Linked DNA regions of Bacillus pumilus. The protein of the gene in region 1 interacts with the protein of each later gene in a pairwise test. Links are inferred from orthologs where the notes say so. Each region holds a gene or a part of one and is shown on either strand. Other genes may lie near its edges.

Region 1 (5,441 bases):
TGATGAAGACATCCACGAAGAGTATATGGAAGTGTGGCACCGGGAAACAGAGGCCCCATCAAAAAGCTTCCTTCAATTTGATTTAGAGCACGGCGGGAAAAGTGATCTCGGGAAGGATGCAGCAAGAGAAGGCGATGACGGAGATCAAGCACTTGGCACTGTCCAAGGCTCTGCCAAGCAGACTCATCGAAAAGATTATTCAAAGCTTGAGGCGCTGGAAGAGGCTGAAGGCGAAGAAAGCGGGGCGGATGCTCATGAGAATGGAAAAGAGAACAAATATGCATTTCCAGTCATGATTTCACCAGAACCTCCCGCGCCAGAGCAAATCGACGTATACAAACAGCATGCCAAGGAGATTGAGCCTTATCAGAAACGGCTAAAACAGATGATTCAAAAAACGCTCGAACATAAAAAAACATGGCCAAAAACGGATCTTCATGCAGGACGACTGAGTAAAAAGCTCATTCGTTATTTTACAGAGTCAAATCCGCGTCTCTTCTATAAAAAACAGGCACCTTCTACGGAGATTGATGCTGTGTTCACTTTATTAGTGGATTGTTCTGCCAGCATGTTTGACAAGATGGACGAGACGAAAAAAGGCATTGTTTTATTTCATGAAGCCTTAAAGTCCGTTCAAGTCCCACATCAAATTGTGGGGTTTTGGGAAGATACAAACGATGCATCAGAAACAAGTCAGCCGAACTATTTTAACACAGTCGTGTCGTTCAAAGATTCTTTATTTGATGCAGGCCCTTCCATCATGTCTCTTGAACCGGAAGAGGATAATCGGGATGGCTATGCGATTCGCCAAATGACAAAAATGATATTAAAAAGAAGAGAAGAGCAAAAGTTTCTCATTGTATTTTCTGATGGAGAACCGGCTGCATTCAGCTACGAACAAAATGGGATCGTCGATACACATGAAGCAGTTCTTGAGGCGAGGAAAAAAGGCATTGAGGTCATCAATGTGTTTTTATCCAATTCACCGATCGAAGAAGCGCAGATGAAAACGATTCAAGATATGTATGGCAAGTTCAGCATTTTTGTACCAGATGTCGATACATTGCCAGATGTTTTATATCCGTTACTGAAGAAATTACTGCATAAAAGCATTGGGGCATAAGGTTTTGCCCCTTTCCCTCAAAATATTTTTCGGAATGATTTAAATTTTTTGTTTTTCTGTGAATTTTTTATCTTTAATTGAACAAAGAATGTAGAAAGTAATCCGAAACAGTGGTAGAATATTATTGGAAGCGTTTTATTACATAAATTTGGTCATTGTGTTCTGGAAGTTATATCGAGATAGTGTTCAATCACTTGATGATCAAAGTTGGGGGTAGTGTTCAAAATGTTTCAAAATGATGTGAAACAACCGTTGAGTTGGGAAGAATTTCATGGTCCGAACCTCGGCTATGTGCTCGAGCTCTACGATCAGTATGTCCAGGATCCTACTAGTGTTGATGAAGATCTAAGAGGCATATTTGATGAACTTGGTGCACCACCGAGTGAAATGAAGGAGGAAATTGGGAAAAAAGAAAATAGCGTAGTTACTTCTGAACAAATCCAAAAGATAGCATCAGTCGTTAAACTGGCAGAAGACATCAGAACGTATGGCCATTTAAATGCTTCCGTCAATCCTCTTCGCAAAGAAAAGGAATTACAAGAGCTGTTTCCTTTAAAGGAGTACGGCTTAACAGAAGAAGACGTCAAGAATATTCCAATATCTATTATTAGTCCTGACGCACCAAAACACATTTCAAACGGCATAGAAGCCATTAACCATTTGAGAAATACGTATAAGCGTACGATTTCATTTGAGTTTGATCACGTACATGATTTCGAAGAGCGGAACTGGCTCTCAAAATCAATCGAGTCTGGTGAATTATTTAAGAAAAAACCAGCCGATAAACTAGTTTCTGTATTCAAGAGATTAACAGAAGTTGAGCAGTTCGAACAGTTTCTTCATAAAACATTTGTTGGGCAAAAGCGCTTCTCGATAGAAGGTTTAGACGCACTTGTCCCAGTACTTGATGAAATTATTTCAGAGTCTGTTACACAAGGGACTTCAAATATTAACATTGGAATGGCACACAGAGGCCGTTTAAATGTATTAGCACATGTGTTAGGAAAGCCATATGAGATTATTTTCTCGGAATTCCAGCATGCGCCGAATAAAGAGCTCGTTCCATCAGAAGGCTCTATTGGCATCAGCTACGGATGGACTGGTGATGTAAAGTACCATCTAGGAGCGGATCGTCAAATTAAAGACGAAGATACAAAGAGTGCGAGAGTCACGCTTGCTAATAACCCAAGTCACCTAGAATTCATTGATCCAATCATTGAAGGTAGCACACGTGCCGCTCAGGAATTGCGTACTCAAAAGGGATATCCAGCTCAAGACGTTGAAAAGGCATTAGCCATCTTAATTCATGGTGATGCAGCATTTCCTGGAGAAGGAATTGTGGCAGAAACATTAAATTTAAGTCAACTTGTAGGCTATCAAGTGGGTGGAACGATCCATATCATTGCAAACAATATGATCGGATTTACGACGGAAAGCAATGAATCTCGCTCAACGAAATATGCAAGTGACCTTGCAAAAGGGTTTGAGATTCCAATTGTTCACGTCAATGCAGATGATCCAGAAGCATGTTTAGCAGCTGTTCAATTAGCTGTGGAATACCGCAAACGCTTTAAGAAGGATTTCTTAATTGACTTGATCGGTTACCGCAGATATGGTCATAACGAAATGGATGAGCCTTCTACGACTCAGCCGATGCTATACGATGCCGTCAGAAAGCACAAAACGGTCAAGAATATCTTTGCAGATAAACTTGTCTCAGAAGGTCTTCTAACGAAAGAACAGCGTGAAGAAATCGAGCAGGCTGTAGCGACGAGAATAGAAGAAGCCTATCAAAAGGTGCCTTCAAAGAAAGAGCATACGATTCAAGAAATTGAACTGCCAGAACCAGTATCAAATGGCTTCCCAGCAGTGGATACATCGGTAGAATTTGATGTATTACGTAAGCTGAATGAAGAATTGATCAGCTGGCCGGACGATTTCCAAGTATTTGGTAAGCTTAAACGGATCCTTGAAAAACGGGCAAAAGTGTTTACAGATGACCGTAAAGTAGAATGGTCACTTGGAGAAGCACTTGCATTTGCATCTATATTAAAAGACGGTACGCCAATTCGAATGACCGGACAGGATTCAGAGCGCGGTACTTTTGCTCAAAGAAACCTTGTTCTTCACGACAGTCAAACTGGAAATGAATTTATTGCTCTTCATGAGCTAAGTGATGCAAACGCATCATTTACTGTTCATAATAGTCCACTGTCAGAGGGCTCAGTCATCGGGTTTGAATATGGTTATAATGTCTATTCTCCTGAAACGTTAGTCATTTGGGAGGCTCAATTTGGAGACTTCGCAAATGCGGCTCAAGTGTATTTCGATCAATTTATTTCGGCTGGACGTGCAAAATGGGGACAAAAATCAGGTCTAGTGATGCTCTTGCCTCATGGATATGAAGGACAAGGTCCTGAGCATTCAAGTGGAAGAACAGAGCGATTCCTGCAATCAGCTGCTGAGAATAACTGGACAGTGGCGAACCTCACAAGTGCAGCGCAATACTTCCACATTCTAAGAAGACAGGCGAAGATGCTGCTTCGCGAAGAGATTCGTCCGCTTGTCATCATGACACCGAAGAGTCTGCTTCGTAACCCGAACTCATTGTCTGAAGTCCAGGAATTAACGGATGGACAGTTCCAACCAGTTCTTGAACAACCAGGCCTTGTGCATGATCATGAAAAAGTATCGCGCCTTGTGCTATCTAGCGGGAAGGTATCCATTGATATTAGTGATCGTTTTACTCAAATGGAAGAGCCGAAAGATTGGCTTCACATTGCGAGAGTGGAACAACTATATCCATTCCCAGCCAAAGATATTAAAGCGATTTTATCAAAACTAACAAACTTAGAAGAAATCGTATGGACGCAAGAAGAGCCACAAAATATGGGGGCTTGGGGATACATTGAGCCATATTTACGTGAAATTGCGCCTGAAAAAGTAAAAGTACGTTACATCGGCCGAAGAAGACGTTCAAGTACGGCTGAGGGCGATCCAACTGTGCATAAAAAAGAACAAGAACGAATTGTATCTGATAGCTTGACTCGCAAAAACTAAGGGGGAAATGAAAAATGGCGGAAATTAAAGTACCTGAATTAGCGGAATCGATCTCGGAAGGAACGATAGCTCAATGGCTCAAGCAGCCGGGCGATTATGTGGAACAGGGAGAATACCTGTTAGAGCTTGAAACAGATAAAGTCAATGTCGAACTGACAGCCGAAGAATCTGGTGTACTCAAAGAAGTGCTGAAAGATTCTGGTGACACTGTACAAGTTGGAGAAGTCATCGGAACAATTGCAGCGGGTGAAGCTGGCGGAAGCGAGACCGCAGCTCCAGCACCTGAGCAAGAGTCTGCACCAGCTCCGAAAGATGAACCGGCTGCTGCTCAAAAAGAAGAAGCAGTGAAAGAAGAGCCGAAATCTGGTAATGGCAGAACCATCGCTTCTCCTGCAGCTAGAAAACTAGCGAGAGAGAAGGGGCTAGACTTATCTGAAATTCCAACCGTAGATCCGCTGGGCAGGGTACGAAAGCAGGATGTTGCTTCTTATCAAAAGAATGAAGCACCTGCAAGTGCACCAAAAGCCGCGCCAAAAGCAAATGCTGCGGTGCAAAATGAACAACCAGGAAAGCCAGTTGAACGTGAGAGAATGTCGCGCCGCAGACAAACGATTGCCAAACGTTTAGTTGAGGTTCAGCAAACGGCTGCAATGCTGACGACATTTAATGAAGTAGATATGACAGCTGTGATGGACTTAAGAAAGCGCCGTAAAGATGCCTTCCTTGAACAAAATGATGTAAAGCTTGGTTTCATGTCCTTCTTCACAAAAGCAGTTGTAGCAGCACTGAAGAAATATCCGCTGCTTAACGCAGAAATTCAAGGTGATGAGCTTGTCTTGAAGAAATTCTATGACATCGGCATCGCTGTTGCTGCTAACGAAGGACTTGTCGTACCGGTTGTCCGTGATGCAGACAGATTGTCGTTTGCAGGGATTGAAAAGGAAATTGGTCATCTTGCGAAAAAAGCACGAGATAACAAATTGTCTCTAAATGAGCTACAAGGTGGATCATTCACGATCACAAACGGCGGAACATTCGGTTCACTGCTTTCAACACCAATTTTAAACAGCCCTCAAGTTGGAATTTTAGGGATGCACAAAATTCAGCTTCGACCTGTGGCAATTGATGAAGAACGTTTTGAGAACCGTCCGATGATGTATTTAGCTCTTTCTTACGACCACCGGATTGTCGATGGAAAAGAAGCAGTTGGATTCCTTGTCACGATTAAAAACTTGCTTGAAGATCCAGAGCAGCTATT
Region 2 (4,933 bases), 160 kb from region 1 along the record:
TTTTTATGAGACATCATCATTTTCTTTCTCCTCTGTCTCTGTTTGCTGCATTTTACGATAGGTCACTCTCGAAATGACAATACTCACTTCGTACAATACGAGCATCGGCAAAGTAACCATGAGGTGGGAAACGATCTCTGGCGGTGTAATCAGTGCGGCAATGACAAGGAGGACAAAATAGGCATACTTCCGTATTTTTGATAAAAACATCGGTGTGATGATGCCAAGTCTTGTGAGAAACATCAACACAACGGGCATCTGAAACAAAAAGCCAAATGGAAGTGTTAACTGCATCAGAAATGTAAAATACTCATGAATCCCAATGACTTGCTCTACATTTAAATCATTCGACATCCGTATCATAAAATCAACGACAAACGGAAACAAAATAAAATAAGAGAAAGCCACACCGCTTAAAAATAAAAGCAGTGCAATCGGAATATAAGCAAGTGTCACCTTTCTTTCTTTATCATATAAGCCAGGGCTCACAAACGCCCATAGCTGATACAAAATCACGGGACACGTCAAAACCAAAGCAATGACAAATGCGAACTGCATAAACACGTACAGAGGATCTGTGAGCTTAAACGCGTTCAGCGTCAGTGTTGCCGCTTCATCCGTATTTTGTAAATATACAATGACCGGCTTAGCGAGAAAAAAACCTGCCACCATAAAGGCAACAAAAAACATCGCAATGACCACTAAACGTTTTCGCAGTTCCACAATATGCTCCATAAGCGGCATATCTTTGACATTCATGAAGCTCATCCTATTCTACTGATCTTCTTTTTTCTTATTTTCTTCCTGATCATCAGCTAAACCCTTTGTGGCATTTTTGAATTCCCGTAATGTATCTCCTGCTGCTCTTCCTAATTGAGGAAGCTTTTTCGGCCCAAAAATAATGAGCGCAACAATCGCAATCAGAACCAAACTTCCAGGACCAATCGGACCCATTTGCTCCACCCCCTTTACCCCTTTTCGTCAATCCTCCTGTGTAATAGAGTAATGCTTTAAGAAATACACAAGAGACTGAAGTTCAACCGCCAAATCTATATGATGAATTCGAATGTGTTCCGGCACATTCAATCGGGCCGGCGTAAAATTAAGGATCCCTTTGATGCCAAGGGCAATCAAACGATCTGTAATGGGTTGAGCTGCTACGGCAGGTACTGTCAAAATGGCAACAGGTATATCTCCTACCTCTTGAACATGCTCTTCAAGCTTATCCAAATCATAGACAGGCACGCCGCCTATCTCACTACCTATTTTACTCTCATTGACGTCAAAAGCCATTGAAATTTTTGTATTATTATTTTTGATGAAATTATAGTGTAAAAAAGCAGTCCCTAAATTCCCGACACCGATGAGCATGACATTGGTCATTTCATCTTGGTCAAGTGTCTTTCTGAAGAAGGTCAAAAGGTAATCGACATTATAGCCATACCCCTTCTTCCCAAGTGCACCAAAGTACGAAAAATCTCGGCGAATGGTAGCAGAATCCACTTTGACTGCATCACTAAGCTCTGCCGATGAGACCCTTTGTTTTCCTGATGCATGCAGATTTTTTAAAAAACGGTAATATAGCGGCAAACGTTTGGCTGTCGCTTGTGGAATTTTTGACTGATCTATATTCATATAAGGTCCTCCAACTTAAATATCAGATGCTCTGTGAAAATCACCGTTTTTCCCGCCTGTCTTTTCAATTAAATAGGTAGGACCGATGATCATGCCTTTATCAATCGCTTTGCACATGTCGTAAACGGTCAGTGCACATACTGAAGCAGAGGTGAGCGCTTCCATCTCCACACCCGTACTTCCTTTTGTTTTCACCTGTACTTGTATGTTCAGAATGTGCGCATTTCCGTCTTCCTCCCAATCAAAGGAGATATCCACTCCTTTTAATGCAAGCGGATGACACATTGGAATAATGGTAGATGTTTGCTTTGCTGCCATAATGCCAGCAACCTGTGCAACAGACAGCACATCCCCTTTTCCAATTTCACGTTGCTCTATTTTATGAAACACTTCTTTTATCATACGAACACTTGAAGCAGCAACAGCGGTTCTCATAGTAGATGATTTGTCACTAATGTCGACCATCTTTGCTCTTCCTTGTTCGTTAAAGTGGCTAAATTGCCTCATCTTTTCAACGCTCCCTCACTCAAATGATACACTATTTTTTCCTATCTGTCTTTCATTTGAATATGGCGATTGTATGTAATATTTGCTGGTTTACTGCTGATAAGCTACACTTAACATATTATAGCAGAGGTGAAGTTACATGATGATTCTACAAGTGAATCAGCTGTCCAAATCGTTTGGTGCTGATACCGTTTTAACGAATATAAAATTGGAAGTGAAAGCAAGGGATCGGATTGCCATTGTAGGTCGTAACGGCGCAGGCAAATCCACCCTTTTGAAAATCATTGCCGGTCAATTGTCTTACGAACAAGGTGAGATCATCAAACCGAAAGACCTATCGATCGGCTATTTAGCACAGCATACCGATGTGACGTCTACACGTACGTTAAAAGACGAATTATTATCGGTTTTTGATCATTTAAAAAAAATGGAACAAGAGATGAGAACCATTGAAGAGAAAATGGCTTCTTCCACAGGTGCCGAGCTGGATTCCCTCATGAAAACCTACGACAGGCTACAGCAGGAATTTAAAGATCAAGGCGGCTATCAATACGAAGCAGATGTCCGCTCTATTCTTCATGGGCTCGGCTTTAGTCACTTTGAAGATGAGACAACCGTTCAATCCTTAAGTGGTGGTCAGAAAACCCGTCTAGCGCTTGGAAAGCTCTTATTAATGAAACCACAACTCTTAATTCTGGACGAGCCGACCAACCATTTAGATATTGATACCTTATCATGGCTGGAGCAGTATTTGCAAAATTATACAGGCGCTATTCTGATCGTGTCCCATGATCGATACTTCTTAGACAAAGTGGTGAACCATGTATATGAAGTTTCAAGAACGGCTATGAAAAAGTTTGCAGGCAACTATAGTAAGTATCTTGATCTGAAAGCTGAGCAACTAGAGCGTGATATGAAGCTTTACGAAAAGCAGCAAGAAGAAATCTCAAAGCTTCAAGATTTCGTAGATCGCAATCTAGCAAGAGCCTCGACCACAAAGCGCGCCCAGAGCAGACGCAAACAGCTGGAACGGATGGATCGTTTAGATAAGCCATTAGGTGATGAAAAATCCGCAAACTTTCATTTTGATATTACGAGACAAAGCGGCAATGACGTGCTGAAGGTACATGATCTCGACATTCGTTATGATGAAAAAATACCGCTTCTATCCTCTCTTTCATTTCAGATCAAACGCGAGGATAGCGTGGCACTCATTGGTCCTAATGGGATCGGGAAATCAACCCTTTTAAAAACGTTAACGAACACATTAAAGCCTGCAAAAGGCGACATCACCTTTGGATCTCATGTCACCATTGGCTACTATGACCAAGAACAAGCCAAACTGACATCCTCCAAAAAAGTGCTCAATGAGCTTTGGGATGACTATCCTCACATGAATGAAAAAGACATTCGGACATGTTTAGGGAACTTCCTCTTTTCCGGTGACGACGTCTTAAAGCCCGTTCATGCATTAAGCGGTGGAGAAAAAGCGCGCCTTGCCCTGGCAAAGCTGATGCTCCAAAAAGCCAATTTCCTGATACTTGATGAACCTACGAACCATTTGGACTTAGATAGTAAGGAAATTTTAGAAAATGCGCTCATTGATTATCCGGGAACTATCTTATTTGTCTCGCATGACCGTTATTTTATCAACCGCCTAGCAACGAAAGTATTCGAGCTGTCACCTACAGAAACAAGAGAGTATCTCGGTGACTATGACTACTATCTTGAAAAGAAAGATGAACAATTAGAGCTTGAGGCGATTCAAGAAAATGAGGCGCTTAAAAAACAAGCAGCAAAGCCAGTTGAAACAGCAAAGCTTTCTTATGCAGAAGAAAAAGAACTAAAAAAGAAAGAAAGACAAAAGCAGCGTAGAATCGAGGAAATTGAAGAACGGATTGCTATCATTGAAGCGAAGCTTGGTGACAATGAAGAGCTTCTATGTGATCCTGCTATTTTTCAAGATCACGAGAAGGTCCAAAACATTCAAATAGAAAATGATACATTTCATCAAGAGCTCGAATCCCTTTTCGCAGAGTGGGAAGAGCTATCCGAATCTTAATGGGCGCCCTAATGGGTGCTCTTTTTTCCTTTAGTGGAGATTTCTTATCCACATTAGTATCCACAATAAGTTCTTTATTATTCTTTTGAAAAATAGACTTATCCACTTTGTCCACAGATATTTAATCACATATCCACATAAAAGATCATATTTATGCACATCCCCATCATTTTATAACGAAATTTTCTAACAATTGTGGATATACCCGGATTGCTTGTGAATAAATCGCTTTCATTAAAAATGAAAAAAACCTGTGTATCCACAGGCGTTTTCATTCATATGAGACAAGTGGTAAGCCCGGCTGGCCATTCATCGCCATATCGCCTCTTATTCCTCTCTCAAACGCAATGGTTCCAGCAGCAGCGATCATGGCTGCATTGTCTGTGCAAAGAGATAACGGAGGAACAATGACCTTTACGTCAGGAAGCTTTGTGAATGCTGTTGTTAAGGCTTCTCTCAGACCTTTATTGGCAGCGACGCCACCAGCTAGGACAACCTGCTTGACGCCATAGGCCTCTGCCGCTTTTAATGTTTTTCCAACAAGTACTTCAATGACACTTGCTTGAAAACTTGCTGCCAAATTCTCTGGAGCAATTATTTCATCTTTTTGAGAGGCATTGTGTAGTGTGTTAATAACAGCTGATTTTAATCCACTAAAGCTAAAGTGATAAGAGCCTTCTTCAAGCCATGCTCGTGGAAGCTTAATCGTTGGCTCTCCTTCATGTGCTA

Evidence for each region.
Region 2: the proteins of sucA (region 1) and GPS65_RS12115 interact in binary tests that used the Escherichia coli proteins (3 or more experiments, as listed by UniProt). The link is inferred for Bacillus pumilus from one-to-one orthologs.

What each region holds. Positions count from the first base shown.
Region 1 is NZ_CP047089.1:2,277,285-2,282,725, reverse strand. The notes cover bases 975-4,383. They hold sucA (2-oxoglutarate dehydrogenase E1 component), read left to right. Parts: upstream 975-1,348; coding sequence 1,349-4,183; downstream 4,184-4,383. Other genes in these bases: odhB (2-oxoglutarate dehydrogenase complex dihydrolipoyllysine-residue succinyltransferase), read left to right, coding at 4,198-4,383; GPS65_RS11190 (vWA domain-containing protein), read left to right, coding at 975-1,123. In the rest of the region: more of GPS65_RS11190, read left to right, coding at 1-974; more of odhB, read left to right, coding at 4,384-5,441. UniProt on the Escherichia coli protein: E1 component of the 2-oxoglutarate dehydrogenase (OGDH) complex which catalyzes the decarboxylation of 2-oxoglutarate, the first step in the conversion of 2-oxoglutarate to succinyl-CoA and CO(2).
Region 2 is NZ_CP047089.1:2,441,299-2,446,231, reverse strand. The notes cover bases 1,842-4,742. They hold GPS65_RS12115 (ABC-F family ATP-binding cassette domain-containing protein), read left to right. Parts: upstream 1,842-2,281; coding sequence 2,282-4,204; downstream 4,205-4,742. Other genes in these bases: tsaD (tRNA (adenosine(37)-N6)-threonylcarbamoyltransferase complex transferase subunit TsaD), read right to left, coding at 4,476-4,742; moaC (cyclic pyranopterin monophosphate synthase MoaC), read right to left, coding at 1,842-2,142. Also shown: twin-arginine translocase subunit TatC, read right to left, coding at 4-768; GPS65_RS12130 (twin-arginine translocase TatA/TatE family subunit), read right to left, coding at 775-954; GPS65_RS12125 (redox-sensing transcriptional repressor Rex), read right to left, coding at 982-1,635; more of moaC, read right to left, coding at 1,651-1,841; more of tsaD, read right to left, coding at 4,743-4,933. UniProt on the Escherichia coli protein: Genetic data indicate it may be involved in ribosome assembly or function.